DNA from 2 places in the Pseudomonas sp. 18-147 genome. Region 2 is predicted to be linked to the other one. Evidence: predicted binding sites of a transcription regulator. Region 2 holds the regulator's gene; the other holds the start of a gene.

Region 1 (14,870 bases), 1.2 Mb from region 2:
GTCGCTTTTCACCTGGCCGTTGGCCGGGTCCAGGGTCAGGGTGTTGAAGGCACGCTCGTGCGGCGCGTCGGTCAGGCGATAGAACACTGTCGCCGGCTGGCCGCCCGCCGGCGGCAGGCGCAGGTTGTAGGCCTGCAAGCGGTCGCCGCCGGCCTGGCGGATGCTGTTCCATACCGCCGCGTAGTCGACCACCAGCGGAGCCGCATCGGCCGGGCGCTCGCCACGTCCGCCCGGCTTGCCGCGCTGCGCCTGCTGGCCGGCGGGCGCGTCGTCGAGCAGTTTGAACAGGCCGTTGCGGTACCACTCGTAGGACCAGTACAGGCCGGTCAGCGCAGCCAGCAGGTAGAGCGCCAGGCACCAGGTGCCGGCCACGGCATGCAGGTCCCAGTTGAAACTGCGCCCCTTGCGCGACCAGTCGAGGGTCAGCCAGGCGCGCCAGTCGAAAACCTTGCGCGGCCAGCGCAGGTAGAGACCGGACAGGCAGAAGAAGATCAGGATCAGGGTGCAGGCGGCGGTGACCTGCTTGCCGTACTCGCCCATGGCGAGGAACCGGTGCAGTTGCATCATCAGGTTGAAGAAACCCTCGCCGCGTGGCTCGCCGACGAAAGCCCCGGTGTAGGGATCGATCCAGCGCGACTCGCCGCGGCGCTGTCCCGGCGGCGGGGTATAGAAGATCCGCCCGGCCTTGTCGCTGTCCATCTCGACCCAGACGAAGGCCACTTTCCGCCCCGGCTCGGCACCTTCGATACGGCGCACCAGTTCGTCCAGCGGCAGCACACCCTCGGGGCGCTTCTGCACCACCAGCACGTCAGGGTTGAGCGCGCGCATCAGCTCGTCCTGGAACGACAGGGTCGCTCCGGTGACGCCCATCAGCGCCAGCACCAGGCCAGCGCTGATGCCGAAGAACCAATGCAACTGGAACCAGACTTTCTTCACAGGATCACCTTCACGGCCGCCGCGCGGCAACAACGGGACTACACCGACGCCAAGCGCCGGTCAGACGACACGAGGACGTCGGCGGGCAATTCTATTTGATAATCAGTTGCGATAAAGTCGAATTAACGTTCTTTACGCTCTATTTACCCACCTGGATGCGGGAAAGCCCCATCCCGCAGGGGGAATGGGGCTTTCGTGGGGAGCGAGAGCGGCAGTCAGAAGTGGAAGTTGGTGCTGAACAGTATCGTCCTTCCAGCGGCCTGGGACGCATAGTGCGCCGCATAGGCTTTGTCGAAGTACTTCTTGTCGAACACATTCTGCACGTTCAACTGGAAATCGACGTTCTTGCTCAGTTTGTAGCTGGCCATTGCGTCATAGCGCCAGTAATCGGGGACATAGACGGTATTGCCAACGTCGCCATAGACCTTGTCGACATAGAAAGCCCCGCCGCCGATGGTGGTCTTCGGGAAGATGTCATAGGTGGTCCAGAGACTGAAGCTGTTCTTCGGCGTATTTGGCATCTCGTTGCCGTTGTTGGAAGCCGCCGATGCGTTCACATTGCCGTTACGCCCAGCCTTACCGGCATCGACCAACTCGCTGTCCAGGTAGCTGTAGCCCGCGAACACCTTCCACTTCTCGGTCAGCTTGCCGCTGGCGCTCAACTCCACGCCGTCGACGCGGGATTGTCCGGCGTTGTCGTAGGTCTGGTTGGCGACCAGGATGCGGGTATTGTCCTTGTCGGTGCGGAAGATCGCGGCACTCAGCTCCAGCCGCTCGTTGAAGAAAGCCCACTTGGTACCAAGCTCGTAGTTCGTGGTTTCTTCCGGCTCAAGGTTGTTGCTGATGGCGAACCCGTCGACAGCATTCGAGGTATCCCCATTATCGAGCATGCTACCCGGCGGCGTAGCCGAAGTGGCGTAGGACGCATAGATGCTGCCGTTGGGTACAGGCTTCCACACCAAGCCTGCCTGCCAGTTCCAGAAGCTCGACTTGTCGCTGAGTTTGGTAGCGGGTCTTACACCGTGGTTCTTCGCCGTAGTTTCGAAACTATCGAAGCGCGCGCCAATATTGACCTGCCACTGCTCGTTCAGGTCGATGGTGTCGAACGCATATATTGCCTTGGTGGTGCCGACCGTATTCAGCGGCGCATATTTCCGGGTAATACTGCCATTCCATGGATCGTGCGGATTGGGATTTTCCAGACTAGTGCAGTTATAGCCGCTAGGCGCCCCGATCAGCGATGGATTGCACTTGTTGCTGCCCAGGCCGGTATTGGTATCGACGGTATACCCATCGCGCTTGCTGTCTTCTCGGCTGAACTCCAGGCCGGTGCTGAAGCTGTTCTTGAAGCCACCCAGGTAGAACTCTCCAAACAGGTCAGTCTGGTTGACTGCTGTGGTGGTGGTACTTACCCGATTGTTCTGGCGGCGCCAGACCGAGCCATTGTTGATGTTGCCCTGGCTGTCATCCGGTTGTGTCCACAGATAGTCCTGATGACTGTTGCCGTAACGCGAGGTATTGCGAATAGTGAGGCTGTCAGTCAGATCATGCTCAACGGTGATGGTACTGGTATCGATGCGGCTCTTCTGGAAATCGCGCCCCGTCAGCCCATAGAAATTGCCTCGATCGACATTCACCGGTTTGTCCGGATTGTGCTTGCTGCGATCGCTACTCTTGGCATAGGGAATGCCCGAATCCGGGGTATCGTCACTTTCCAGGTGATAATGGCTGACGGTCACTCGGGTCGGCGAGCCAAGACCGAAGGTGAGCGACGGCGCTACGCCCCAGCGACTGACATCGACTTCATCGCGGCCCGCGACATTGGCATCGTGCTTGAGAAGATTCAGCCGGAATGCCGCATTGCCATCGAGGAATTCCTGGTTGAGGTCCAGGGTGTAGCGGCGAGTCTGGTCAGAACCATAGGTGAAGCCTCCATCGATGAAGTTCCCAGCCTTGGCCTGCTTGCTGACGAGATTGAGGCTGCCGCCGGCCGAGCCCCGTCCTCCGAATGCCGAGTTAGGGCCCTTGCTGACCTCGATCTGCTCAAGGTTGAAGATCTCGCGGGTCTGTGCACCAGTATCGCGTACACCATCGACGTAAGTATCGCTTTGCGCATCGAAGCCGCGAATGAATGGCCGGTCACCGGTGGGATTGCCGCCCTCGCCCGCGCCAAAGGTAATACCTGGAACGGTACGCAGTGCATCCTGGAGAGACACGGCGGCGGTATCCTTGATCACCTGCTTTGGTACTACCGTGACGGAGCGCGGCGTATCCAAGAGCGGCGCGGTGTACTTCTTCGACGCCGAGCGGTCGACGTTGTAGGTGGTTTCGTCCTGCTGCTCGCCGACGATGGTGGCCGCATCCAGCGACAGTACGCGGTCCTTGTCGGTCTTTTTCTGCCCGGCCTCGTCGGCGTGGGCTGCCTGCGGTGCGGCGATGGCGGTGATGGCCACACCGATGGCCGAAGCCAGCAGACGTTGCGAAGAAACGGCGGTATCCGTGGACTGACGCGACATTCGAAACCCCTCCCCGGGAGCTGTGAAGGTCGCGGAATTTATTGCAGATCAGAATTGTTATCAATTATTACGGATTCGCATTCGACAGGAATTTACATTCTTTACAATTTTCTCATTACATTTTTTCCCATCTCGCTCGTCTGAAACATTTGGCGGTTTTACATGGCCAATGCAAATCAATATCATTGGCAATCATTTCGCCTTCATGGACAGCGCCATGTTGCTGCATATTCCCGCCATCTTCACCGCCGAGGAAGCCTCCCGGATCCGCGCAGCCCTGGAGCAGGCGGAATGGGCCGACGGCAAGGCGACCGCCGGCTACCAATCGGCCAAGGCCAAGCACAACCTGCAACTGCCGCAGGACCACCCGCTGGCCCGGGAGATCGGCGAAGCCATGCTGCAGCGCCTGTGGAACCATCCCCTGTTCATGTCCGCCGCCCTGCCGCTCAAGGTCTTCCCGCCGCTATTCAACTGCTATACCGGCGGGGGCTCGTTCGACTTCCACATCGACAACGCCGTGCGCGACGTCCATGGCGGCCGCGAGCGGGTCCGTACCGACCTGTCCTCGACCCTCTTCTTCAGCGACCCGGAGGACTATGACGGCGGCGAACTGGTGATCCAGGACACCTACGGCCTGCAACAGGTGAAGCTGCCCGCCGGCGATCTGGTGCTCTACCCCGGCACCAGCCTGCACAAGGTCAATCCGGTCACCCGCGGCGCGCGCTACGCCTCGTTCTTCTGGACCCAGAGCCTGGTCCGCGAAGACAGCCAGCGCACCCTGCTATTCGAAATGGACCAGTCGATCCAGCGACTCACCCGCGACGTCCCCGACCATCCCTCGCTGATCCGCCTCACCGGTACCTACCACAATCTCCTGCGGCGCTGGTCGGAACTCTGAACATGCGCCACCTGCTGCTTCGTCACGACGCGCTGGACGCCGAAGGTTTCGCCGCACAACTGGCCGGTACCCCGGGCGAGGTTGCCCAGGCCATCCTTGGCGCTGCGCGCGAGGGCCTGACGGAAGCCCAGGCCCTGCTCGGACAGATCCTTCTGGACGGCCAAGGCATCCAGCGCGACCCGACCCTGGCGCGGACCTGGTTCACGATCGCCGCCGAACGCGGCCACGCAATGGCGCGCAATATGCTCGCTCGCTGTCTTGAACATGGCTGGGGCGGCCCGGCGGATCCAGCCGCGGCAGCCGTCCACTATCGGATCGCCGCCCAGGCCGGCCTTGACTGGGCCCGCTACAACCTGGCCAATCTCCACGCCACCGGCCGCGGCGTGTCCCAGGACCAGCCGCGCGCCTATGCGCTGTATCGGCAAGCGGCCGAGCAGGGCCACGCGAAATCGATGAACCTGGTGGGGCGCTACCACGAAGAAGGCCTGGTGGTCGCTCGCGACCTGGCGCAAGCTGCGCACTGGTATCGACGTTCCGCCGAGGGCGGCGATTTTCGCGGCCAGTTCAGCCACGCCGCGATGCTCAGCGCCTCGGGCCGCCATGCCGAAGCCGAAACCTGGCTCCGGCGTGCCCTCGAAGGCGGCAACCTGAACTTCCTGCGCAGTGCCCGCCATGGCCTGGAGCAGTCGGCCCACCCGCCGTTCCGCAGCCTGGCGCTGGCCTACTACCGACGCGCGGCGCAGTTGGGCGACGACACCGATCGAGAGGCTCTGGAACAGGCGCTCGAACGTCACGGGTACGCACGACTGCCCGTCTGACGAACAACGCCCAACCCTTTGTTCACACCCACATAACACTTTTTTGACAAGCCTTTCCCTACCCTCGCCGCTTCATCGAGGCGAGCGACGATCGCGCCTCCGGTCCATCGTACGAGGCTATCGTGTCCCCCACTCCACCAAGCGTTACGCGCAATCGCATCGACTGGGCCGGCCTGGGCTGGCTGTTCCTGTTCTTCTGGTTCTTCTCCGGCATCACCCAACTGCTCCTGCTGACCTCCGGCAACAGCGGTTTCTCCGGTTTCCGCAACGCCATGGTGCTGAGCACCATCTGGCTTGCGCCGGTGTTGCTGTTCCCGCGCTGGACCAAGCCGCTGGCCGCCGTCATCGGGCTGGTGCTGTGGGCCGCCTCGCTGGTCGGCCTGAGCTATTTCGGCATCTATCACCAGGAATTCTCGCAAAGCGTGATCTTCGTGATGTTCGAGTCGAACACCGCCGAGGCCAGCGAATATTTCAGCCAGTACTTCAACCCCTGGATGACTCTCGGCCTGGTGCTCTACAGCCTGGTCGCCATCCTCCTCTGGCGCCGCCTGCGCCCAGTCTACCTGCCGCGCTTCAGCGCCCTGCCGGTGGCGGTGCTGCTGATCGTCGCGACCATCGGTTATCCATTCTACAAGCAACTGGTCAGCCAGGGCCGGCCCTTCGACGAAGCCCTGGACAAGGTCCAGGCGCGCATGGAACCGGCGGTGCCCTGGCAATTGCTGATCGGCTACCAGCAATACCGCCAGCAACTGGGCAGCATGCAGGCGCTGTTGCAAAAGAACGCGGCCCTACCGCCGCTGAAGAACCTCGTCGATGCCAATGGCGATACGCCGCGCACGCTGGTCCTGGTGATCGGCGAATCCACGTCGCGCAAGCACATGAGCCTCTACGGCTATCCACGCGAAACGACCCCGCAGTTGGACGCACTGAAGGCCGCGAACCGGAACCTCACGGTATTCAACAACGTGGTGGCGTCGCGGCCATACACCATCGAGGTGCTGCAGCAGGTGTTGACGTTCGCTGACCAGGAGCATCCCGACCGCTTCCTCACCGATCCGTCGCTGATGAACCTGATGAAGCAGGCTGGCTACAAGACCTTCTGGATCACCAACCAGCAGACCATGACCAAGCGCAACACCATGCTGACGACCTTCGCCCAGCAGACCGATGCGCAGTTCTACCTGAACAACCAGCGCAGCCAGAACGCCAGCCAGCTGGACGGCGCGGTGCTGGCGCCCTTCGCCAAGGTGCTGGACGACCCGGCGCCGAAGAAATTCATCGTGGTCCATCTGCTCGGCACCCACATGAACTACAAGTACCGCTATCCCGCCGACTACGCTCGCTTCGTCGACCGCCAGGGCGCCCCGGCGGCCCTCAGCGATGACCAGGTGGAGGTCTACAACAGCTACGACAACGCCGTGCTGTACAACGACTACGTGGTCTCCAGCCTGATCAAGGGCTTCGCCAACAGCGATCCGAACGGTTTCCTGGTCTACCTCTCGGACCATGGCGAGGAAGTCTTCGACGAAGCCCCGCACGACCGTCTCGGCCGCAACGAAGGCGACCCGACCCGCGGCATGTACACCGTGCCCTTCCTGGTCTGGACTTCGCCCAGCTGGCAGCAGACCCATCCGCGCGACCTGCAGGCCCTGGTCGACCGACGCTACAGCAGCGAAGACCTGATCCATACCTGGTCCGACCTCGCCGGCCTCAACTATGACCTCTTCGATCCGACCAAGAGCCTGGTGAGCAACGACTTCCAGCATGAAGTCCGCTGGATCGGCAACCCCTATGCCCACAATGGCTTGCGCGACTTCGACAAGCTGCCGCTGGACAAGGCCGACGCCGGGCAGCAGGTAGCCCAGGCCGGACGACCCGCGCCAACGACGCCGCGCGCACCGTCCCGTCAGCCGGACGAAGGCTGACCGCCACCAAGGAATGCGCCCCGCCGAACGGGGCGTTTTTCCATCCGTAGCGCCCTCAGGGCAAGACCAGGTTGCCCTGCTCGTCGAACGGCCAGAACGGGTTGTAGGCAATTTCCCAAAGGTGTCCATCCGGGTCGGCGACATATCCGGAGTAGCCACCCCAGAACACTTCCTGCGGCATCTTGGTCGCCTGCCCGCCGGCCGCCGTAGCTGCGGAGAACAGACGGTCCACCTCATCCCGCGAGGCGCAGTTGCAGGCCAGGGTGATAGCCGCGAAGCCGGTCGGACGATCTTCCACCTGCGCATCCTCGGCGAGGGCGCTGCGTCCGTAGAGGCCGAGGACCAGGTTGCGGCCCTTGAGAAATACCACCTGCTCGTTGCCGTCCGAAGAGGGCTGCCAGCCCAGCGCCTGGTAGTAGAGAGAGGAGCGGGCCAGATCGGCGACCCCGAGGGTCACCAGGGAAACACCATTGCCTGTCATGTCGGCGTCCTTGTCATGGGTTGTCGAACAAGGCTGACACGAGCGCCGCGAGGCTTCCAGAGCGACATGAAAAAGCCCCGCCGAGGCGGGGCTCTTCGTAGCAGAGGCGACTGCGCTAGAGGTAGAACGCCTTCAGCGGCGGGAAGCCGTTGAACTCCACCGCACTGTAGCTGGTGGTGTAGGCGCCGGTAGACAGCCAGTAAAGGCGGTCGCCGCTCGCCAGGTTCAGCGGCAGGCCATACTTGTAGTGCTCGTACATGATGTCGGCGCTGTCGCAGGTCGGGCCGGCGATCACCACCTCTTCCATCTCGCCCTGCTTCTCGGTCCAGATCGGGAACTTGATCGACTCGTCCATGGTTTCGATCAGTCCGGAGAACTTGCCGACGTCGGCATAGACCCAGCGCTCCACGGCGGTCCGCGACTTGCGGGCGACCAGCACCACTTCGCTGACCAGGATGCCGGCATTGGCGATCAGCGAACGGCCCGGCTCGAGGATGATTTCCGGCAGGTCGTCGCCGAAGTCCTCCTTGAGGAAGCGGATGATCTCCTCCGCATAGGTTTCCAGGTCGTTGGTCTTGGTGATGTAGTTGGCCGGGAAGCCGCCGCCCATGTTGATCATCTTCAGGACGATACCGTCTTCTTCCTTCAGGCGCTCGAAGATCACCTTGACCTTGGCGATCGCCGCGTCCCACACCGAGATGTCGCGCTGCTGCGAACCGACGTGGAAGGAAATGCCGTAGGGCTCCAGGCCCAGCTGGCGGGCCAGGATCAGCAGGTCCATGGCCATGTCGGTCTGGCAGCCGAACTTGCGCGACAACGGCCAGTCTGCGGTAGTCGAGCCCTCGGTGAGAATACGCACGTAGACCTTGGCGCCGGGAGCGGCCTTGGCGATGTTGCGCAGGTCGGCTTCGGAGTCGGTGGCGAACAGGCGCACGCCCTTCTCGTAGAAGTAGCGGATGTCCTTGGATTTCTTGATGGTGTTGCCGTAGCTGATGCGCTCCGGACCGACGCCGGTCTTCATCACCTTGTCCAGTTCGTAGATCGAGGCGATATCGAAGTTCGAACCCTTGTCGCGCAGCAGCTCGGTGATTTCGGTAGCGGGATTGGCCTTCACCGCGTAGTAGATCCTGGCGAAGGGGAAGCAGTCGGTCAGTTGGTCGTAGGCATCGGCGATGGTCTGCTTGTCGATGACCACGAAGGGGGTTTCCTGCTTGTCGGCGAAGGCCTTCATGCGCTGGAAGGTTTCAGGGGCGAAATAATCCTCGACCTTGATGGACATGGTTGGGACTCCCAATGGCAAAACACATGGATTCGTAGGGGTGAAGCTGAACGTCTAATCCGTTTCCCCACTTTGGTTCGCCTACTTCCCAAGGCATGTCGCCGAGTATCACCTGCCTGCCGGCAGCCACCGCCTGTTCATCCTGGTAGGTCGCGCGCGTGTCCCGCGCGACGACCTGGCCGCTTGAGCAGCGGACGTCGCCTTGCCACAAGGCGATCTCTCGTCGTCAGTACTTGAGCCGGATGGATCGTTTCCAGCATGGACGTTCGGGCGCGAACTTTAGGACCAAGGGGACGCGAGATCAATAAAAAAATGCCGCGATTTCGCCTCCGCCTGTCGCACCGCCGGATTGACCTGCTCAGCCTTTACCCCATGTGCATGACAGTGGGATGTCCCCGTCCGCCCAGCGTTCAATCGGATGGATGAAAAACGTCCCGCGCAGCCCTTGCGCCTACACCCGGAACGCGCCGATCAGGCGTTTCAGCTGAGTCACCTGGGCGCCCAGTTCGCGGCTGGCCCGTTCGGTCTGGCTGGCGCCTTCCGCGGTGCGCTCGCCGGCCTGGTTGATCTCGACGATGTTCTGGTCGATATCGTGGGCCACGGCGGTCTGTTGCTCGGCGGCGGCGGCGATCTGCTGGTTCTGGTCGACGATCATGCCCACCGCGCCGAGGATATTCTCCAGTGCCTGCTGCACCTGCGCCGACTCGTTGACCGTGCCATCGGCGGTATGGTGGCTGCTGCCCATCGCCTTCACCGCCGCATCGACGCCGCCCTGCAGGCGCAGGATCATCTGTTCGATCTCGGCAGTGGATTGCTGGGTGCGCTTGGCCAGCGTGCGCACCTCGTCGGCCACCACCGCGAAACCGCGCCCCTGCTCCCCGGCACGAGCGGCCTCGATCGCCGCATTGAGCGCCAGCAGGTTGGTCTGTTCGGCGATGCCCTTGATCACATCCAGCACCTGGCTGATCGAGGCGCTGTCACTGGCCAGGCGATTGATCGCCGCCACCGACTGGTCGATCTCGCCGGCCAGGCGCTGGATGCTACCCACCTGCGACTCGACCAGGCTGCGCCCGCTGAGGGTTTCCTGGTTCACGCTGTTCGCGCTGCTCACCGCCATCGCCGCGCTGCGCGCCACTTCCTGGGCGGTAGCGGCCATCTGGTTCATCGCCGTGGCCACCTGCTCGATCTGGCTGCGTTGCCCGGCTACCGCCTGGTTGCTTTCGGCCGACACCGACTCGACGCGCAGGGTCTGCCGCTCGACCTCGCCGACGGTCTGGCTGACCCGCTCGATCAGGTCGTGGATCTTCGCCACCGATTCGTTGAACGATTGTCCCAGCTCGCCCAGCTCGTCACGGCTGCGGGCCTGGAAGCTGACCGTCATGTCGCCGCCGGCGACGCGCTCCATCATTCGCCCGAGATCCTTCAGGGTGGCGCGGGTGGAAACGTAGAAACCGCCGTAGAGGTATAGGATCGCGGCGAAAACCACGGCCAGCGCGGCGACTAGCAACAGCATCTGCGTGCGCACCTGTTGCAGGCGCTTTTGCAACTGGGTATCGAGATAGCCGAGAACGGCGTCGTCGAGCTGGTAGGTCTTGTCCATCGCCGCGCTGACCTGATCGTAGAACTGCGTCCACGGGGTATCCAGCGTCTCGGCCACGATCACCCGGTCCTCGAACAACTGCCCCAGGCTCTTCAGGGTCTCGCGACTGGCCTGGGCGGCCTCCTCGAGCAGCTGTGGGCTGCCGGCCAGGGACTCCTGCAGCTTCAGGCCATACTCGCCGTGCAGTTTCTCGAACTCCAGCAGCAGCTCGTCGAGCCGCGCGCTGGAGGACGAATTGAGGAAACCCTGGCCCAGGGAGTAGGCGCCGATGGCGCGCCCCTTGCTGATGGCCGCCGTCACCTCCGGCGTTATCGAGCCGACCAGCTCGCTGAGCTGGCGCACCTGGCGCTGGCTGTCCTGGCTGAGCCCGGCCTGGGCGATGAGCAACTTGATGAATACCTGTGCGCTACCGAGCAGCTTCTCCGCCCGTGCGCCCTTGCCCTGCAGGGACCCTTCGGCCTCCACGGCCTGCAAGCCGTTGAGCAACCGGTCGCGCTGGGCCTCGAATTCGGCTACCGCCGCACCATCCTCGCTGAGCGGCGCCAGCGCCTCGAGCCGCCCGCGCAGCCCCTTCTGGACGTCCGCGATGCGCGCTTCCAGATCGCCGGCCTTGCCGGACTGGCCGATGACCGCATTGATCTGCAACAGATCGTTGAGGGACTCCAGGCTACGCCGGATCTGAAGTCCGCTACCCAGCAGCGTCAAGCTCTGCAGTTCGATCCGGGTGTCGCTGAACTGGCGATAGGCATCGCGCACCAGATAGAAGCTGGTGATCAGCAGCGGCAGGAAGAACAGCACGCTGATCAGGCCGAACTTCATGCCGAAGCTGAGCCGGTTCATCAGCGCGATGGCGGGATAGAGTACGGTCTTCACCCAGACGTCTCCTGATTGTTCTTATCGTTCTGAGAGATGCCGCCGCGTGGCGACATTGACGCACGGAGTCCGCTCGGTAATGGCCTTTCGAAATCATGCGGACACGTTCACCTGTGTACCCGATATCGGCCTGGTGTTCTGTAACTTAAGGTTAACGGGGAATCGCAGGCGGATTCCCCGTCGCTGCGCTCAGAGGAACAGCGCGCAGAAGGCGAACACGGCGTACCAGAGCACGGCCGCGCGCACCAGCAATTGCCAGAGCGCATCCAGGCTGGCGACGCCGGCGGCACCCAGTTCGACCGCTTCGACATCGCTGGCGACCCGTCCGGCCTTGCCCAGCAGCGCGGCCGCCGAGATGTCCCAGGCCAGCAGCCAGTGCAGCAGCACGCGGATAACCGCGAGGAAGTTGCCGACCAGGGCGAAGCTCAGTACCAGCGCACGCACCGGCAACCAGTCGAGGATATGCCGGACGCGCGCCGCCTGTTCGCGCAACGCCGGCTGGCGGGCGTGCTCCAGCGCCAGTGCCAGCAGGCGATAGGCCAGGGCCGCCACCGGGCCGAGCAAGGCATACCAGAAGATCACTGCGAAGAAGCTCTGGTAGCCCTGCCAGAGCAGATGGCCGTGCACCCGGCCGATCAGTTCGCTCTCGCTGCCGCCCAGGATCCCCAGATCGCGTTCGGCGACATGGAAGGCAGCCTGGGCCTCCTCGCGCCGCCAGGCGTCGCGGAACGGCCCGAGGTCGGCCATGACGTCGCCGCGGCCGAGACTGTAGACCACCACCAGAAGATGCAGCGGAAGGCTCAGCCAGCCATAGGCCAACGGCTGCAGCAATGTCAGCAACAGGGCCAGCGGCAGCAACGGCAGGACTACCGCGAGCAGCAGCCCCAGCCAGGAGCGGCGGGACACCGAGGGCAGGTCCTCGACCAGGCTCAGCCAGGCGAGCCAGGCGCCATCGCGCTGGATACGCCGGCGCCAGCCGGAGAACTTCTCCAGCGCAAGGGCCAGCAGCAACACCAGGAACGTCATGTTTCCTCCTTGGAATCGGTCAATCCGGCGCGGTAGCGCGACCAGTCGAAAGCCTCGCCGGGATCGGTCTTGCGCTCCGGGGCGATATCGCAGTGGCCCTGGATGCGTTCCGGGGTGATCCCCGGGAAGGCCGCGCGCAACAGCCGCGTCAGCCCGGCCAGGGCAGTGTACTGCGCGTCCGTGTACGGTTCCGTGTCGGTCCCCTCCAGTTCGATGCCAAGGGAGAAGTCGTTGCACGCCTCGCGACCGTCGAAGCAGGAAACCCCGGCATGCCAGGCGCGGTCGTGACAGGAGACGAACTGGGTGATGGCGCCGTCGCGTTCGATGAGGAAATGCGCGGAAACCGTCAGGTGGCGGATCTCCTCGAAATAGGGATGTTCGTTCGGGTCCAGGCGATTCTGGAAGAACGCCTGGACCTTACCGGTGCCGAACTGTCCCGGCGGCAGGCTGATATTGTGGATAACCAGCAGCGACACCGCGTCCCCTTGCGGACGCAGGTTGAAATTCGGTGAAGGGCAGTGGCGGACGCCACGGACCCAGCCGGTAACGGAATCGAAATGCATACGGGCTCCTGAACGAGCCCCCACTCTAATCCAGCGGCGCCGGAATGACGATCAGGCGGGCTCTGGATCGGCCGCTTCGACATGCGTCGAGGAAAGGTATTACCCGCAAGAAAGAAAAGACCCGGCATCCGCCGGGTCCTCGAGAAGCGGCTAGGCGCCCTTGAGGCGCCGCAGGTTGCCGATCACCGACTCCAGGGCCCGGTCGAACAGCAAGGCATCGTCCAGCAGGCGTACCGCCTGCCGGCGAAACTCCACCGCCAGGCCCATGCGGGTCTTTTCCAGGACCTTCATCCCGGTGCGATTGACGAAGATGTAGCGACCGGTGGGCCGGATCACTGCCGCCAGCTTGCAGCGCAGCTTGTGCTCGGCGTCCTCCTGGATCTCCACCCAACTGCCGACACGCAGCGCATCGACCCGCAGCAGTGCCTCGTCGTTGTCCGGCAGGCGCACTTCGCTCTCAACAGGCGCCGGGGCGGCGTCCGGCGAGGTCAGGACGATTTCTTCGACCACCCGCAGCATGACCGGCGCCCGGGGCTTTTCCGCGGCCGTGCCCGGGCTCGCTTCGTCGAGCAGGGGGCTGTCCGCGACCGCCGCCTCGCCGCGCTTGTCGCGCTGCAGACCCTGGACATGCAGGGTTTCCAGCTGGCTGAAGAATTCTCCGGTGGAAAACGGATCGAAGGCTGCGCTGGCCAATCCCTCACGCAGCGCCTTGAGCAGGCCAGGCACACGCTCCAGCAACTGTTGGCGGGACAGCGGATCGTCATGCGGGCCGACGCTCCAGATCAGCTCGTCCATGGTATCCAGGGCCTCCCGCCACTCGGCCGAAGCCTTGCCATGCTTGAGGCAGATCAGCAGCATCACCTTGCTCCAGGCATCCCGCAGCAGGCGCACCACCACCTCCGGCAGGACCTTGCCGAGCAGTCGCTGGTTCAGCACCTGCTCCACGTCCTGCCGAGCCAGTTCGGCCTTGGCGCGGCCTTCCTCGGCGTCGCGGGTGCGCTGCTCGAGGAGCTCGCTGCGGCGGCGCTCGTCGCCGGTGAAGGCAATGAAGTCCTCCAGCAACTCGGCGAAGATCGCCGGGTCGTCGACGAAGTCGTTCAACAGCCGCATCACGACCTGTTCGATCTTCTGGTACAGGCTGTCGCGCCGGGCATCATTGTGTTCGGCCCAGCCCAGCGACGCGGATGCGATCTCGTTGAGCAGGCGACGCGCCGGATGGCTACCGCGGCTGAAGAAGGTCTTGTCGAGCAGGGCCACCTTGAGCATCGGGATCTGCATCCGACCGATCAGGGCCTTCAGCGAATCAGGCAGGGTGCGGTCATCGAGAATGAATTCGAACAGCATCGACACCAGGTTGATGACGTCATCGTCCACCTGGCCGACCACCCGAGAACGGCCGCTCTTGTGGCTGACCCGCTGGAGCAGTTGGTCGACCCCGTCGCGGACGTCGAACTCCGCGGCGCCGGGGCCCGGCAGGTGCTGCTGCAGGTGGGAAAGCAGGCGCATCAGGTCGTTGCTGGAAATCGGCGCGGCATTCTCAGGCGTTTCGCGACGGTAGAAGGAAGGATTGTCGCGGACCTGCGCCAGCAGTTCCTGCAGCGCGCCGAAGACTTCCTGCTGGCCGCCGTCGAGTAGCGCAGCCTGTGCCTGCAGGGTCCCGGCATCGCGTACCGCTTCGGGACGGACAGCGGGCTGACGCCGCGGCAGTGCGGATTTGAGTTCCGGCAGCACGCCCGCAGCAACCAGGATCTGGTTGGCCTCGGCGTACAACTGGTCGCAATGGGCCAGGACGTACTTCTCGAACAGCTTGAGAATGATCAGCTTGACCTTGATCTCGACGCCGAGCCCCTGGCAGGCATCGAGGAAAGCCGCGGTCAGCGGACGCGGAGCGAGGGGATTGCTCTTCTCGTCGACCTTCCGGCCGACCAGGGTGTTCAGGCGGGTGCTCAGGTGGG
Region 2 (14,870 bases):
CTGGCGATCAACCCCGGCCAGGTATTCGGCAGCCTCAACGGCATCGCCGGCAAGGACCCGGCCTTCGGCCTGGAGGCGGTATGGATCGAGCCCGGCCAGCGCGACCAGGCGCAGTCGCTGGGCTACACCGTGGTGGATGCGAGCACCGTGGTCGCCACTCACCTGAACCAGGTGCTGCACAAGCACGCCCACGAGCTGCTGGGCCATGAAGAAGTGCAACAGCTCCTGCAATTGCTCGCGCGCAGCTCGCCGAAGCTGGCGGAAGAGCTGGTGCCGGGGCTGATTTCCCTGTCCACCCTGCTCAAGGTCCTGCAGGCGCTGCTCCAGGAGCAGGTGCCGGTGCGCGACATCCGTACCATCGCCGAGGCCATCGCCAACGTCGCTCCACGGAGTCAAGATCCCGGCGCGATGGTCGCCGCGGTTCGCGTCGCGTTGTCCCGCGCAATCGTGCAAAGCATTGTCGGGCTTGAGCCGGAGCTGCCTGTGATCACGCTCGAGCCGAGGTTGGAACAGATTTTGCTGAACAGCATGCAGAAGGCCGGACAAGGCTCCGAGGACGGCATGTTGCTGGAGCCGGGGATGGCCGAGAAGCTGCAACGCTCGCTGATCGAGAGCGCACAACGCCAGGAGATGCTCGGTAAGCCGGCGATCCTGCTGGTTGCCGGACCGATCCGCTCGATGATGTCGCGCTTCGCGCGGATGGCGGTGCCCAGCATGCATGTGCTGGCCTACCAGGAAATCCCGGACAACAAGCAAGTCACCATCGTCGCGACGGTGGGACAGAACTGAACGAGGGCTGCGCCGGCTCCAGGGCCGGCACACCGGGCAACCTGAGGTTGCCGGCAAGACTACTGAACTGAGGGGTTCGGGCAATGCAAGTCAAACGCTTCTTCGCCGCCGATATGCGCCAGGCCATGAAACTGGTCCGCGACGAACTGGGTCCGGACGCCGCGATTCTCGGCAACCGCCGGGTCGCCGGCGGCATCGAGCTGACCGCGGCGCTGGATTACCAGGCCCCGCCGGCGCCGAGCAAGCCCAACCCGGCGCTGGAAGTGGAGCTGCGCAAGACCCAGGCGCGGATCGCAGAGGCGCGCGCCGAGTTGACGGCGCGTCCGGCGGAAACCCAGCGCAAGGACCGTCAATTGTTCGCCGAGGAGAAGCCGGCGCGTCCGTCCCTGGCCGAGTCCATGACGGCGGCGCAGGCCAAGCCCCAGGCGGGCGGCCAGACCCTCGAGGCAATGCGTTTCGAACTGAACGGCCTGCGCGAGCTGATCGAGGTACAACTGGGTTCCATCGCCTGGGGCCAGTTGCAGCACCAGCGTCCGCAGCAGGCCAATCTCTGGCGGCGCCTGCAGCGCATGGGCTTGCCGGCGGAGCTGAGCAAGCCGTTGCTGGAGCGGGTCGCCGCGGTGGGCGATACGCGCCAGGCCTGGCGCATGCTGTTGGCGCACCTGTCGCGTGCCGTGCAGACCCCCGAGCAGGACCCGCTCGACGCGGGCGGCGTACTGGCCCTGGTCGGCCCGGCAGGTGCCGGCAAGACCACCACCCTGGCGAAGATGGCCGCGCGCTACGTCCTCAAGTACGGCGCCCAGAGCCTGGCGCTGGTGAGCATGGACAGCTACCGGATCGGCGCCCAGGAGCAGATCAAGACCCTCGGTCGGATCCTCAACGTACCGGTGACCCTGGTCGATCCCGGCCAGTCGCTGATCCAGGCCCTGGCGCCGCTGGCGCGCAAGCGCATGGTGCTGATCGATACCGCCGGCCTGCCGGCCAGCGACCCGGCATTGCGCATGCAGCTCGAGGCACTGGCGTCGCCGAGCCTGAACGTGAAGAATTACCTGGTGATGGCCACCACCAGCCAGAGCCAGGTGCTCAAGTCGGCCTACCAGACCTATCGGCACTGCGGGCTGGCGGGTTGCATCCTGACTAAGCTGGACGAGGCGGGCAGCCTCGGTGAATCGATGGCGCTGGCTATCGCCCAGCGTCTCCCGGTAGCCTATCTGGCGGATGGGCCGCGGATTCCGGACGACCTGCAGGTGGCGCGCAGTCACCAACTGGTCAGCCGGGCGGTGAGCCTGCAGGCACCGGAAGAGCCCAGCGAGGACGCCATGGCCGAGATGTTCGCCGGGCTCTACCAGCAACCGGCGCGGCGTGCCGGCTGAGGACGTGGGAAGAACCGCGCGTGGCGCGGGTGACGGAAGCGAAGGTGGCTTCCGCCGGGCCGGGAGCGATGGCGCATCGTTCCCGCCAAAACCGGAGAGCGCTGGAAGGGGCGTTCCGGGAAGACGACAACACAAGGTATGAAGCAGATGGGTAGCATGCATCCCGTACAGGTGATCGCAGTAACTGGCGGCAAGGGCGGCGTCGGCAAGACCAATGTGTCGGTGAACCTGGCACTGGCTCTGGCCGATCTCGGCCGTCGCGTCATGCTGCTGGATGCCGACCTCGGCCTGGCCAACGTCGACGTCCTGCTGGGACTCACGCCCAAGCGCACCCTGGCCGACGTGATCGAGGGACGCTGCGAACTGCGCGATGTCCTCCTCCTCGGTCCCGGTGGCGTGCGCATCGTTCCCGCGGCCTCCGGCACGCAGAGCATGGTGCACCTCTCGCCCATGCAGCATGCGGGGCTGATCCAGGCGTTCAGCGATATCAGCGACAACCTCGATGTCCTGGTCGTCGACACTGCCGCCGGAATCGGCGATTCGGTGGTCAGTTTCGTCCGCGCCGCGCAGGAGGTGCTGCTGGTCGTCTGCGACGAGCCGACCTCGATCACCGATGCCTACGCCCTGATCAAACTGCTCAACCGCGACCACGGCATGACCCGCTTCCGGGTCCTGGCCAACATGGCCCACAGCCCGCAGGAAGGACGCAACCTGTTCGCCAAACTGACCAAGGTCACTGACCGTTTCCTCGACGTCGCACTACAGTATGTAGGTGTCATCCCTTACGACGAGTCGGTACGCAAGGCCGTGCAGAAACAGCGAGCCGTATACGAGGCATTCCCCCGCTCGAAGGCGTCCCTGGCCTTCAAGGCGGTCGCGCAGAAGGTCGATAGCTGGCCGCTGCCGGCCAACCCGCGCGGGCACCTGGAGTTCTTCGTCGAACGACTGGTCCAACACCCCGCGACAGGTTCGGCCGTATGACAGCGGCCTCTGGAGTGCGTATGTATAGCAAGGCGCAAGCGCAGAACTCCCAGGAGCAACTGATCCAGCGTTACGCACCACTGGTCAAGCGCATCGCCTATCACCTGCTCGGCCGCCTGCCGGCCAGCGTGCAGGTGGAGGACCTGATGCAGGCCGGCATGATCGGCCTGCTCGAGGCCGCGAAGAAATACGACGCCGGCAAGGGCGCCAGCTTCGAGACCTATGCCGGCATCCGTATCCGCGGGGCCATGCTCGACGAGGTCCGCAAGGGCGACTGGGCGCCGCGTTCGGTGCACCGCAACACGCGCATGGTGACCGACGCGATCCGCGCGATCGAGGCGAGAACCGGACGCGACGCTAAAGATCACGAAGTTGCTGCCGAACTCCAATTGAGCCTCGAAGATTACTACGGCATCCTCAGCGACACGCAGGGCAGCCGCCTGTACAGCTTCGACGACCTGTTGCAGGACGGCGAACATGGATTGCCGGAAGACACCAGCCTCAGTCACAACGAACCGATCCACGGCCTGCTCGACGAACGTTTCCAGGCGGCCCTGGCGGATGCCATCGCCAAGTTGCCGGAGCGCGAGCGCCTGGTGCTGGCGTTGTATTACGACGAGGAACTCAACCTCAAGGAGATCGGCGAGGTACTGGGCGTCAGCGAATCGCGGGTCAGCCAGTTGCACAGCCAGTGCGCCGCGCGTTTGCGCGCGCGCCTGGCCGATTGGCGGTCGGCCTGAACCGGCCTCGACCGCAGCTTGTAACCGTTAACGCAAAAGAATGTGTGGCGCGTCCCCTGGGGCGCGCTCTGGTCTGTACGGAGGTTTACTTGGACAAGAACATGAAAATTCTCATCGTGGACGACTTTTCCACGATGAGACGCATCATCAAGAACCTCTTGCGGGACTTGGGCTTCACCAATACCGCCGAGGCCGACGACGGCACCACGGCGCTGCCGATGCTGCACAGCGGCAATTTCGACTTTCTCGTCACCGACTGGAACATGCCGGGCATGACCGGCATCGATCTGCTGCGCGCGGTTCGCGCCGACGAGCGCCTCAAGCACCTGCCGGTGCTGATGGTCACCGCCGAGGCCAAGCGCGACCAGATCATCGAAGCGGCCCAGGCCGGGGTCAACGGCTATGTGGTCAAACCCTTCACCGCTCAGGTCCTGAAGGAAAAGATCGAGAAGATTTTCGAGCGGGTCAACGGCTGAAGCCGGCCAAGAGGGTGTCATGGTGCTTGGTAACGATTCCACGGGCGACGAATTCGAATCGACCCTGAAAAAACACGCGCGCGAACTGGTGGACTGTCTCGAACGGGGGCACTTCCAGCAGGCGGTGCAATTGATCCAGGAGCTCAGCCAGGCCAGGGACCGTGGCCTCTACCAGGAAGTGGGCAAGCTGACCCGCGAACTGCACAACGCCATCGTCGATTTCCAGATCGACCCGCATTCCCCCCACGCGCAGGAAATGTCGCAGATCGCCGATGCCACCGATCGTCTTTCCTACGTGGTGGAAATGACCGAGAAGGCCGCCAACCGGACCATGGACCTGGTGGAGCAGAGCGCCCCGCTGGTCAACCAACTGGGCGACGATTCGCGGGAGCTGCACCAGGAGTGGCAACGCTTCATGCGCCGGGAAATCGACGCTGACGGCTTCCGCGAGCTGGCCAAGCGCATCGAACAGTTCCTCGTGCGCAGCGGCGAGAACGCCGGCCAGTTGTCCTCGCAGCTCAATGACATCCTGCTGGCGCAGGATTACCAGGACCTGACCGGCCAGGTGATCAAGCGTGTCACCAAGCTGGTCACCGAGGTCGAGAGCAACCTCGTGAAGCTGGTCTGGATGGCCGGCCAGGTGGACCGTTACGCCGGAATCGAGCACGACCACGTGAGCATGCGCCACCAGGCCGCGCTGGAGCGTTCGGCCAAGGGCGAGGGGCCGCAGGTCGCCGCGGAAAAACGAGAGGATGTGGTGTCCGGGCAGGATGACGTGGACGATCTGCTGTCCAGCCTGGGTTTCTGACCCGCCCGGCTCAAGACTGCGGCATCGCTGCCGTTAAGTAAGCATTGAACGCTGGCATCCGCGGGCTGCTGGCACAGCCTTCGTCATGCCGGTGATCCCGGCGGGCGGGCTGAAGTCGGTCCGGAAAGCCGGGCCGGTATTTCCGGCAGGACAGCGGTCCTGCCGATCCTTTCGAGTAACACGTCTCTGGGAGCAGCCGAATGAGCTTCGACGCCGATGAAGAAATCCTCCAGGACTTCCTGGTTGAGGCCGGCGAGATTCTCGAGCAATTGTCCGAGCAACTGGTCGAGCTGGAGAGCCGGCCGGACGACATGGACCTGCTCAATGCCATTTTCCGTGGGTTCCATACGGTCAAGGGCGGTGCCGGCTTCCTCCAGCTGAACGCGCTGGTGGAATGCTGCCACATTGCGGAAAACGTCTTCGATATCCTGCGCAAGGGCGAGCGGCGCGTCAGCTCCGAACTGATGGATGTGGTGCTGCAGGCGCTGGATACGGTCAACGCGATGTTCGACCAGGTGCGCGAGCAGTCCGAACCGACCCCGGCGACGCCCGAGCTGCTGGCGGCCCTTGCCCGCCTGGCCGAGCCTGAGGGCGCCGCGCCTGCGGAACCTGTGCAAGCGCCGCCGGCGGCCGTTCCGCCAGCCGAGCCTGCGGCGCCGCCGGAAGCGCCCGCGCAGAGTGTCTCCAGCGATATCACCGACGACGAGTTCGAGCAGTTGCTGGATGCTCTCCAGGGCGACGAAGCGCCGGCTTCCGCCGTTGCAGAAGCGCCCGCGGCTCCCGCTGGCGACGAGATCAGCGACGCCGAGTTCGAGGCGTTGCTCGACCAGTTGCACGGCAAGGGCAAGTTCGTCCCGCCGGCGGTCTCGGCCGAGCCTGCGCAAGTCCCCGCCGAGGCGGTCGAGCCGGCCGCGGCTGCCGCTGGTGACGATATCAGCGACGACGAGTTCGAGGCGCTGCTCGACGAACTGCACGGCAAGGGCAAGTTCGGCGATGTCCCGGAAGCCGCCGGCACACCCGCCGCACCGGCTGCCGCGGCTCCAGCGGCTGCGCCGGCGGAGCAGGGCAAGGCGCCGGCCGCCGCGGGCGGCGATGAGATCAGCGACGACGAGTTCGAGTCGCTGCTCGACGAACTGCACGGCAAGGGCAAGTTCAACGGCGCCTCCGAGGCCGTGGCGGCCGCCGCGGCGGTAGCCAAGAACATCGCGGCGAAGAGTCCCGCGGCGAAACCGGTCGCTCCGGCCAAGGCCGCCGCCGCGCGTCCGGCGGCGCCCGACAGGCCCGCGGCAAGCGAGGCGGAGACCACCGTGCGGGTGGATACGGCGCGTCTCGACGAGATCATGAACATGGTCGGCGAGCTGGTGCTGGTGCGTAACCGCCTGGTGCGCCTGGGCCTGAACAGTGGCGACGAGGCCATGGCCAAGGCCGTGGCCAACCTCGACGTGGTCACCGGCGACCTGCAGATGTCGGTGATGAAGACCCGCATGCAGCCGATCAAGAAGGTCTTCGACCGCTTCCCGCGCCTGGTTCGCGACCTGGCGCGGAACATGAAGAAAGAGATCAACCTGGAGCTGGTGGGCGAAGAGACCGACCTCGACAAGAACCTGGTCGAGGCCCTCGCCGATCCGCTGGTGCACCTGGTGCGCAACGCCGTCGACCACGGCATCGAGAGTCCGGAGGAGCGCGAGGCCGCCGGCAAGCCGCGGGTCGGCCAGGTGGTGCTGTCGGCGGAGCAGGAGGGCGACCACATCCTCCTGATGATCACCGACGACGGCAAGGGCATGGACGCCGAGGTGCTGCGCAACAAGGCGGTGGAGAAAGGCCTGCTGGAGCGCGACGCGGCGGACCGCCTGACCGACCTGGAGTGCTACAACCTGATCTTCGCCCCGGGTTTCTCGACCAAGACCGAGATTTCCGACGTGTCCGGCCGCGGCGTCGGCATGGACGTGGTGAAGACCAAGATTTCCCAGCTCAACGGCACGGTCAACGTGTTCTCGCAGAAGGGGTCCGGCTCGAAGATCGTCATCAAGGTGCCGCTGACCCTGGCGATCATGCCTACCCTTATGGTGATGCTGGGCAGCCAGGCGTTCGCCTTCCCGCTGGTCAACGTCAACGAAATCTTCCATCTTGACCTGTCGCGCACCAATGTCGTGGATGGCCAGGAAGTGGTGATCGTCCGCGACAAGGCTTTGCCGCTGTTCTACCTCAAGCGCTGGCTGGTGCCGAGCGCGGCCCACGAGGAGCAGGGCGAGGGGCACGTGGTGATCCTGTCGGTCGGCACCCAGCGCATCGGTTTCGTCGTCGACCAGTTGGTGGGACAAGAAGAAGTGGTGATCAAGCCACTCGGCAAGATGTTGCAGGGCACCCCCGGCATGGCGGGCGCCACCATCACCGGGGACGGGCGCATCGCCCTGATCCTCGATGTGCCGAGCATGCTCAAGCGTTACGCACGGCGCATCTGACGCCGCGTATGGGTTTCCGGCGGCGCAGGAGCGTCGCCCTCTGAGGAGTAGCTATGGCAGTCAAAGTCCTGGTGGTGGACGATTCGGGGTTCTTCCGCCGCCGTGTCTCGGAGATTCTCTCCGCCGATGGACAGATCCAGGTGGTCGGCACCGCCACCAATGGCCGCGAGGCCATCGAGCAGGCGCTGGCCCTGAGACCCGATGTGATCACCATGGATTACGAGATGCCGCTGATGGACGGCATCACCGCGGTACGCAACATCATGCAGCGTTGCCCGACCCCGGTCCTGATGTTCTCCTCGCTGACCCACGAGGGCGCGCGGGTGACCCTGGATGCACTGGACGCTGGAGCGGTCGACTACCTGCCGAAGAATTTCGAGGACATCTCGCGCAACCCGGACAAGGTCCGCCAGTTGCTCTGCGAGAAGGTCCTGACCATCGCCCGTAGCAATCGTCGCTCGATCAGCCTGCCGCCGCTGCCTTCGGCCACCTCGTCCAGCCATGCGCCGGCGTCGTCCTCCAGCGTCGGCGCGAGCGCGCGTGTTGGTGCCGGCGCGTCGCCGGCCCCGGCGTCGACCTCGGCGGCGCCGAAGCGCAAGGCCTACCGGCTGGTCGCGATCGGTACCTCCACCGGTGGACCGGTTGCCTTGCAGCGGGTGCTGACCCAGTTGCCGGCCAACTTCCCGGCGCCGCTGGTACTGATCCAGCACATGCCGGCGGCCTTCACCAAGGCCTTCGCCGAGCGCCTCGACAAGCTGTGCCGGATCAGCGTCAAGGAAGCAGAGGACGGCGACATCCTGCGTCCCGGCCTGGCGCTGCTGGCGCCGGGCGGCAAGCAGATGATGGTCGACGGCCGCGGCACGGTGCGCATCCTCCCCGGCGACGAACGCCTGAACTACAAGCCCTGCGTCGACGTGACCTTCGGCTCGGCGGCCAAGGCCTACAACGACAAGGTCCTGGCGGTGGTCCTCACCGGCATGGGCGCCGACGGACGCGAGGGTGCGCGCCTGCTCAAGCAGGGCGGCAGCCAGGTGTGGGCGCAGGACGAGGCCAGTTGCGTGATCTACGGGATGCCGATGGCCGTGGTCAAGGCCAACCTGGCGGACGCGGTGTACGGGCTCGACGACATCGGCCGGCACCTGGTCGAGGCGTGCCAGTAAGCGTGCGTGCAGGAATGAGGAGACTGCCTTCGATGGCCACCCACGTGACGACCTGCGCGCGCCTTCGCCAAGCCGAGGGGACGCGCTGATGGATGTGCTCAGCCTGGTCGGGATCATCCTGGCGTTCGTCGCCATCGTCGGCGGCAACTTTCTCGAGGGCGGCCACGCCGGAGCCCTGCTCAACGGTCCGGCGGCGCTGATCGTGATCGGCGGCACCCTGGCCGCGGCGCTGTTGCAGACTCCGGTGAACGTGCTCAAGCGCGGCCTGGGCATGCTCGGCTGGGTGTTCTTCCCGCCGCGCGAGGATCTTTCCGGGGGAATCGACCGGATCGTCTCCTGGAGCATGACCGCGCGCAAGGAAGGCCTGCTCGGCCTGGAGAGCATCGCCGATGCGGAGCCCGATCCCTATGCGCGCAAGGGCCTGCAACTGCTGGTGGACGGCGCCGAGCCGGAAGTCATCCGCAGCATCCTCGAGGTCGACCTGTTCACCCAGGAAAGTCGCGACCTGCAGGCCGCCAAGGTGTTCGAGAGCATGGGCGGCTATGCGCCGACCATCGGCATCATCGGCGCGGTAATGGGCTTGATCCATGTGATGGGCAACCTGGCCAACCCGGCGCAGCTCGGCAGCGGCATCGCCGTGGCCTTCGTCGCCACCATCTATGGCGTCGGCTTCGCCAACCTGCTCCTGCTGCCGATCGGCAACAAGCTGAAAACCCTGGTACTGCGCCAGTCGCGCTACCGCGAGATGCTCCTGGAGGGCCTGCTGTCCATCGCCGAGGGCGAGAACCCGCGTTCCATCGAGTTGAAGCTGCAAGGCTTCATGGACTGACCGGAGCCGAGCATGCAGCGCCGCCGTCGCCACCAGGAGGAACACGAGAACCACGAACGCTGGCTGGTTTCCTATGCCGACTTCATCACCCTGCTGTTCGCCTTCTTCGTGGTGATGTATTCGATTTCCTCGATCAACGAGGGCAAGTACAAGATCCTCTCGGAGACCCTCACCGGCGTGTTCAACCAGCCCGACCGCTCGTTGAAGCCGATTCCCATCGGCGACGAGCGGCCGCGCACCACCGAGCCGGAGCGCACCAGCGTCGAGGAGCAGCCCAGCGACAACGCGGCCAGCGCCGACTCGCTGGAGCGGATCGCCGACAGCGTGCGCGATGCCTTCGGCGACTTGATCGCCTCCGACCAGTTGAGCGTGCGCGGTAACGAGCTGTGGATCGAGATCACTCTCAATTCCAGCCTGCTGTTTCCCAGCGGCGATGCGCTGCCCAACGATGCCGCCTTCGATATCGTCGAGAAGGTCGCCAAGATCCTGGCGCCCTACAAGAACCCGATCCATGTCGAGGGCTTCACCGACGACGTGCCGATCCATAGCCCGCGCTATCCCACCAACTGGGAACTGTCGGCGGCGCGGGCGGCGAGCATCGTCCGCCTGCTCGGCAACGATGGGGTCGAGCCGTCGCGGATGGCTGCGGTGGGCTATGGTGAATTTCAGCCGGTGGCGGACAATGCCAGCGCCGAGGGGCGGGCGAAGAATCGCCGGGTGGTGCTGGTGATCTCGCGCAACCTGGAGGTGCGACGCAGCGTCAGCGGGGTCGGCAGCGGCAAGGCGCAACCGGATTCGGCGCTCCGCCACGCAGGCTCGGCAGCTGGCACGCAAGCTGCAGATACTGGCGGTACGCCGGCGCCCGCGTCGGCAACCGTCAATTCCCCGTCGCCTTCGCCATGAGCGCGCGAACCATGGTTTGCGTACGGGCGCCGGGGCCGAACTGGCCATTAGCGCGGCCCCAACCGGGTAGACCCATGCCAGGAAGAGTAGAGCAATGAAAGTCTGGGCAGTCGCCAATCAGAAAGGAGGGGTCGGCAAGACCACCTCGTCCATCGCCCTGGCCGGCCTGTTGGCGGATGCCGGCAAGCGCGTGGTCGTGGTCGACCTGGACCCCCACGGCTCGATGACCAGCTATTTCGGCTATGACCCGGACACCCTCGAGCACAGCGCCTTCGACCTGTTCCTGCACCAGGGCAACGTCCCCGAGGGGCTGCCGGCCTCGCTGCTGCGCAGCACCAGCAACGAACGCATTTCCCTGCTGCCGTCGAGTACCGCGCTGGCCACCCTGGAGCGCCAGTCGCCGGGCAAGAGCGGTCTCGGCCTGGTGGTCTCGAAGAGCCTGGCGCAGCTCTGGCAGGATTTCGACCATGCGATCATCGACAGCCCGCCGCTGCTCGGCGTGCTGATGGTCAACGCCCTGGCCGCCAGCCAGCACCTGGTGATCCCGGTGCAGACCGAGTTCCTCGCGGTGAAAGGGCTGGAGCGGATGGTCAACACCCTGGCGATGATCAACCGGTCGCGCAAACAGGCGTTGCCCTATACCATCGTACCTACGCTGTTCGACCGGCGGACCCAGGCTTCGCTGAGCACGCTGCGGATTCTCAACGAGAACTACCCGGACAACCTGTGGCAGGCGTTCATTCCCATCGATACCCGCCTGCGCGATGCCAGCCGGGCCGGGGTCACGCCGTCGCAGCACGACGGCAAGAGTCGCGGGGTGATCGCCTACCGCGCCTTGCTCAAGCATCTGCTGGCGCAGCAGCCGGCCACCCGGGTGGCCTGATGGCGCGCCGGTCGCCGCGCCGACAGGCGCATTCAAGCCGCACCGGAGTGCGGCCGATAACCGTTGTAGACCCCTGTCGCGGAATACCCACATGAGCGCCGCCACCGCCACCCGTTCGCAACTGGCCTTGCAGTCCTACCTGGATGCGTTGCTCCAGGAGGCCACTTTCGAGGACCTGGAACCTCTCGTCGAGACGCCGCCAGCGCCTGCGCCCGCGCCGTTGAAGCCTGTCGCGCTGGCGGTCGCCGAAGTGGCGACACCGGCCCCGGCGCTGGAAACGCTGCCGGTCGACCCCGGGTTCGACGAGTTCGAGGCCGCGGTGCTCGAGGAGCAGGTCCGCGATGCGCGCCTGGTTCCGCCGGCGCCGGCGGCCCTGCTCGACGAACCGACGACGTTGCGCGAGCTGCCGGTCGAGCCACGGCCCCACGAAGTCATCGAGTTGCGCGTGCCGAGCGCCCCGGCGAGCGTCGGCGAGCCGCCGCTGCTCGACCTGCCGCTGCTCGACGACGGTCGTCCGGCCTGGGCGGCGGAGCCCTTCGAGTGCCTGCTGTTCGACGTCGCCGGGCTGACCCTGGCGGTGCCGCTGGTGTGCCTCGGCTCGATCTATCCGCTGGAGAACCAGGAACTGACCCCGTTGTTCGGCCAGCCCGACTGGTTCCTCGGCATCCTGCCGTCGCAGGCGGGCAACCTGAAGGTGTTGGACACCGCACGCTGGGTGATGCCCGAACGCTACCGCGACGACTATCGCGACGGCCTCAAGTACGTGATCTCGGTCCAGGGCTACGAGTGGGGGCTGGCGGTGCACCAGGTGAGCCGCTCGATCCGCCTCGACCCGGCCGAGGTGAAATGGCGCAGCCAGCGTAGCCAGCGGCCCTGGCTGGCCGGCACGGTCATCGAACACATGTGTGCGCTGCTGGATGTGGCGGCGCTCGCCGAACTGATCGCCAGCGGCGCCGTCAAGCGCCTGCACGGCGACCATTGATAGACAGCTTCCGCCACTTGCGGCGGTTTTCGAGAGGTTAGGGGAATGAGCAAAGCCACCGCGCAAAGCGCCGAAGATCCGATCCTGCAGTGGGTCACCTTCCGCCTGGACAACGAGAGCTACGGCATCAATGTGATGCAGGTCCAGGAGGTGCTGCGCTACACCGAGATCGCCCCGGTGCCGGGCGCGCCGAGCTACGTGCTGGGCATCATCAACCTGCGCGGCAACGTGGTCACGGTGATCGACACCCGCCAGCGCTTCGGCCTGGACCCTGCGCCGGTCAGCGACAACACGCGGATCGTCATTATCGAGGCGGACAAGCAGGTGGTCGGCATCCTGGTCGACAGCGTCGCCGAGGTGGTCTACCTGAAGCAGTCGGAAATCGAGACCGCGCCGAACGTCGGCAACGAAGAGTCGGCCAAGTTCATCCAGGGTGTCTGCAACAAGAACGGCGAGCTGCTGATCCTGGTCGAGCTGGACAAGATGATGACCGAGGAAGAATGGTCGGAGCTGGGCAGCATCTGATGCGTTCTACCGACACGAGGGCCTGCTGAGATGGAGGTCGTCGCGCTGGCACTGGCGCTCGCCGCCTGCCTCGGCCTGGCGGCGGCGTGCCTGTGGCTGCGCCGTGAATTGCGCCGCCTGCAAGCTGCGCTGGCGCAGCAGGCGGAGGAGGGCGCCGCGCGCGAGCGCCGGCTCAAGGAGCTGAGCAAGCGCATCGAGTCCTACCAGCAGGTCAACGTGCGCATGGGCGAGGCCTTGCAGGACCTCGGCAAGCAACTCGCGCCGCTTCCCGACCGGGTCGCGCGCCTGGAGCAGCGCGATCCGACCACGCTGTCGTTCAGCCAGGCCGCACGCCTGGTCGGGCTCGGCGCCAGCGCCGAAGACCTGACCCAGGCCTGCGGTCTGTCGCAGGCCGAGGCCGAGCTGGTGGCGCGCCTGCACGAAGCCAAGGGCAAGTGACGGTCGCCGGCCCGGCGCTGGCGCTGGCGCTTTTCAGGCGAGCAGGCGGCTCGCCACTTCTGCCAGTGTCACCTCTCCCCTGAACTCCCCGCAGCTCTGCGCCGGCAGGCGATCCTCGATGGCATGGGCGAAGCGCACCGCCGGGTCCTGCTCCAGCTTCTCCAGGTGTCGATGCAGGCGCGGAAAGTCGTGTTGCAGGTCGAAGTAGCCCAGCTCCCGTCCCCAGCGAGCGGTACCCGCGAGGTAGGCGTCGGCCACGCTCGGCCCTTCGCCGGCCAGCCACTTGCGGTCGCCGAGCAGCTTGTCGATCCGGCCATAGGCTCGCGCCGCGCGCGTCAGCGCCCTTGCCGTCGTGGTTGCGTCGGCGTCCTCCAGATAGAACAGGGCTCCCCAGGCCGAATGGCATTCGGTATGCAGGAGGGCGAGGGCGAAGTTCAGTTCGTCGAACTCGGCGCTGCCCTGCGGATAACCGAGCTTCCTGCACAGGTCGCGCGCCGCCAGGTGCTGGAGAATGGCCAGGCTTTCGCTGAGCGCGCGGCCGTCCTCCAGGAGCAGGGTGGGCGTCTGGCGAGCCGGGTTCAGGCGCACGTAGGTGCGCTCGCCGGTCTCCAGCGGCATCTCGATCCGACACAGGCGATAGGGGCGGCCGAGCCACTCGAGGGCCACGATCGAGCCGAAGGAACAGCCGTGGGGTACGCCATAAAACAGTACAGGTTCCATTTTCCATCTCCGTTCAGGTAACGCACGTTGCGCATCGCAACCGGGCTGAACGCAGGGTAGGGGGGATATAGGCTATATTCGGTCCTGATTTTTCCGGTGGATCGAAAAATGTCCAAGCCCACGGTGCGCGTGCTCGCCCTGCTCGAACTGCTGCAGAGCCACGGCCAGCTCAGCGGTAGCGAGCTGGCCAGGCGCCTGGAGGTGGATGGACGGACGCTGCGTCGCTATATCGTCGCCCTCGAGGAGCTGGGCATACCCATCTCGGCGGAGCGCGGACGCCATGGCGGTTACCACCTGGTGGCCGGTTTCAAGCTCCCGCCGCTGATGTTCAGCGCGGAGGAAACCCTGGCCGTGTCCCTCGGCCTGCTGGCGGTGCGCAGTCTCGGCCTGGGCGAAAGCGAGCTGGCCCTGGAAAGTGCGCAGGCCAAGCTGAGCAGGGTGATGCCCGTTGCGCTGCGGCGGCGCCTCGTGGCGCTCCGCGAGACCGCCAGCCTGGACCTGGCCCGCGCCCGGGCGGGAACCAGTGTGGCGGCGCTGGCGACCCTCGCCGAAGCCGCCCAGGTCCGTGCGCGGGTCGAGTTCCGCTATCGCGACCCGCAGGGCGCCGAAACCCTCCGCCAACTCGATCCCTACGGCCTGGCCTATCGCAACGGCTGCTGGTACGTCAGCGGTTTCTGCCACCTGCGCCAGGCGTTGCGCTCGTTCCGTCTCGATCGCCTGGACGCGCCGCGCATGCTGGCGGAGCGCTTCGAGCGACCGGCGGATTTCGATACCCTCCGCCACCTGCGGGAGAGCTTCGCC

Evidence for each region. Region 2 encodes FliA, which starts transcription of late flagellar genes. Its sites were predicted from a motif close to CTAAAGTTTNNNNNNNNNNNGCCGNTAA; they were not measured.
Region 1: the regulator FliA is predicted to act here: its motif matches at 11,449-11,476, upstream of ACM0M4_RS25360 (methyl-accepting chemotaxis protein).

The regions. Positions count from the first base shown of each region.
Region 1 is NZ_CP182296.1:5,335,673-5,350,542, forward strand. It holds gene ACM0M4_RS25325 (PepSY domain-containing protein) at 1-936, opposite strand, end outside; gene piuD (TonB-dependent siderophore receptor PiuD) at 1,152-3,452, opposite strand; gene ACM0M4_RS25335 (Fe2+-dependent dioxygenase) at 3,670-4,350, shown strand; gene ACM0M4_RS25340 (tetratricopeptide repeat protein) at 4,353-5,168, shown strand; gene ACM0M4_RS25345 (phosphoethanolamine transferase CptA) at 5,291-7,093, shown strand; gene ACM0M4_RS25350 (VOC family protein) at 7,149-7,574, opposite strand; gene ACM0M4_RS25355 (type III PLP-dependent enzyme) at 7,690-8,853, opposite strand; gene ACM0M4_RS25360 (methyl-accepting chemotaxis protein) at 9,305-11,326, opposite strand; gene ampE (regulatory signaling modulator protein AmpE) at 11,516-12,352, opposite strand; gene ampD (1,6-anhydro-N-acetylmuramyl-L-alanine amidase AmpD) at 12,349-12,915, opposite strand; gene ACM0M4_RS25375 (DUF1631 domain-containing protein) at 13,066-14,870, opposite strand, start outside.
Region 2 is NZ_CP182296.1:4,148,317-4,163,186, reverse strand. It holds gene flhA (flagellar biosynthesis protein FlhA) at 1-789, shown strand, start outside; gene flhF (flagellar biosynthesis protein FlhF) at 873-2,162, shown strand; gene fleN (flagellar synthesis regulator FleN) at 2,301-3,143, shown strand; gene fliA (RNA polymerase sigma factor FliA) at 3,140-3,883, shown strand; gene ACM0M4_RS19685 (chemotaxis response regulator CheY) at 3,985-4,359, shown strand; gene ACM0M4_RS19680 (protein phosphatase CheZ) at 4,379-5,167, shown strand; gene ACM0M4_RS19675 (chemotaxis protein CheA) at 5,368-7,629, shown strand; gene ACM0M4_RS19670 (protein-glutamate methylesterase/protein-glutamine glutaminase) at 7,683-8,789, shown strand; gene ACM0M4_RS19665 (flagellar motor protein) at 8,878-9,618, shown strand; gene motD (flagellar motor protein MotD) at 9,631-10,521, shown strand; gene ACM0M4_RS19655 (ParA family protein) at 10,616-11,404, shown strand; gene ACM0M4_RS19650 (CheW domain-containing protein) at 11,496-12,386, shown strand; gene ACM0M4_RS19645 (chemotaxis protein CheW) at 12,432-12,911, shown strand; gene ACM0M4_RS19640 (DUF2802 domain-containing protein) at 12,942-13,349, shown strand; gene ACM0M4_RS19635 (glutathione S-transferase family protein) at 13,383-14,069, opposite strand; gene ACM0M4_RS19630 (helix-turn-helix transcriptional regulator) at 14,178-14,870, shown strand, end outside.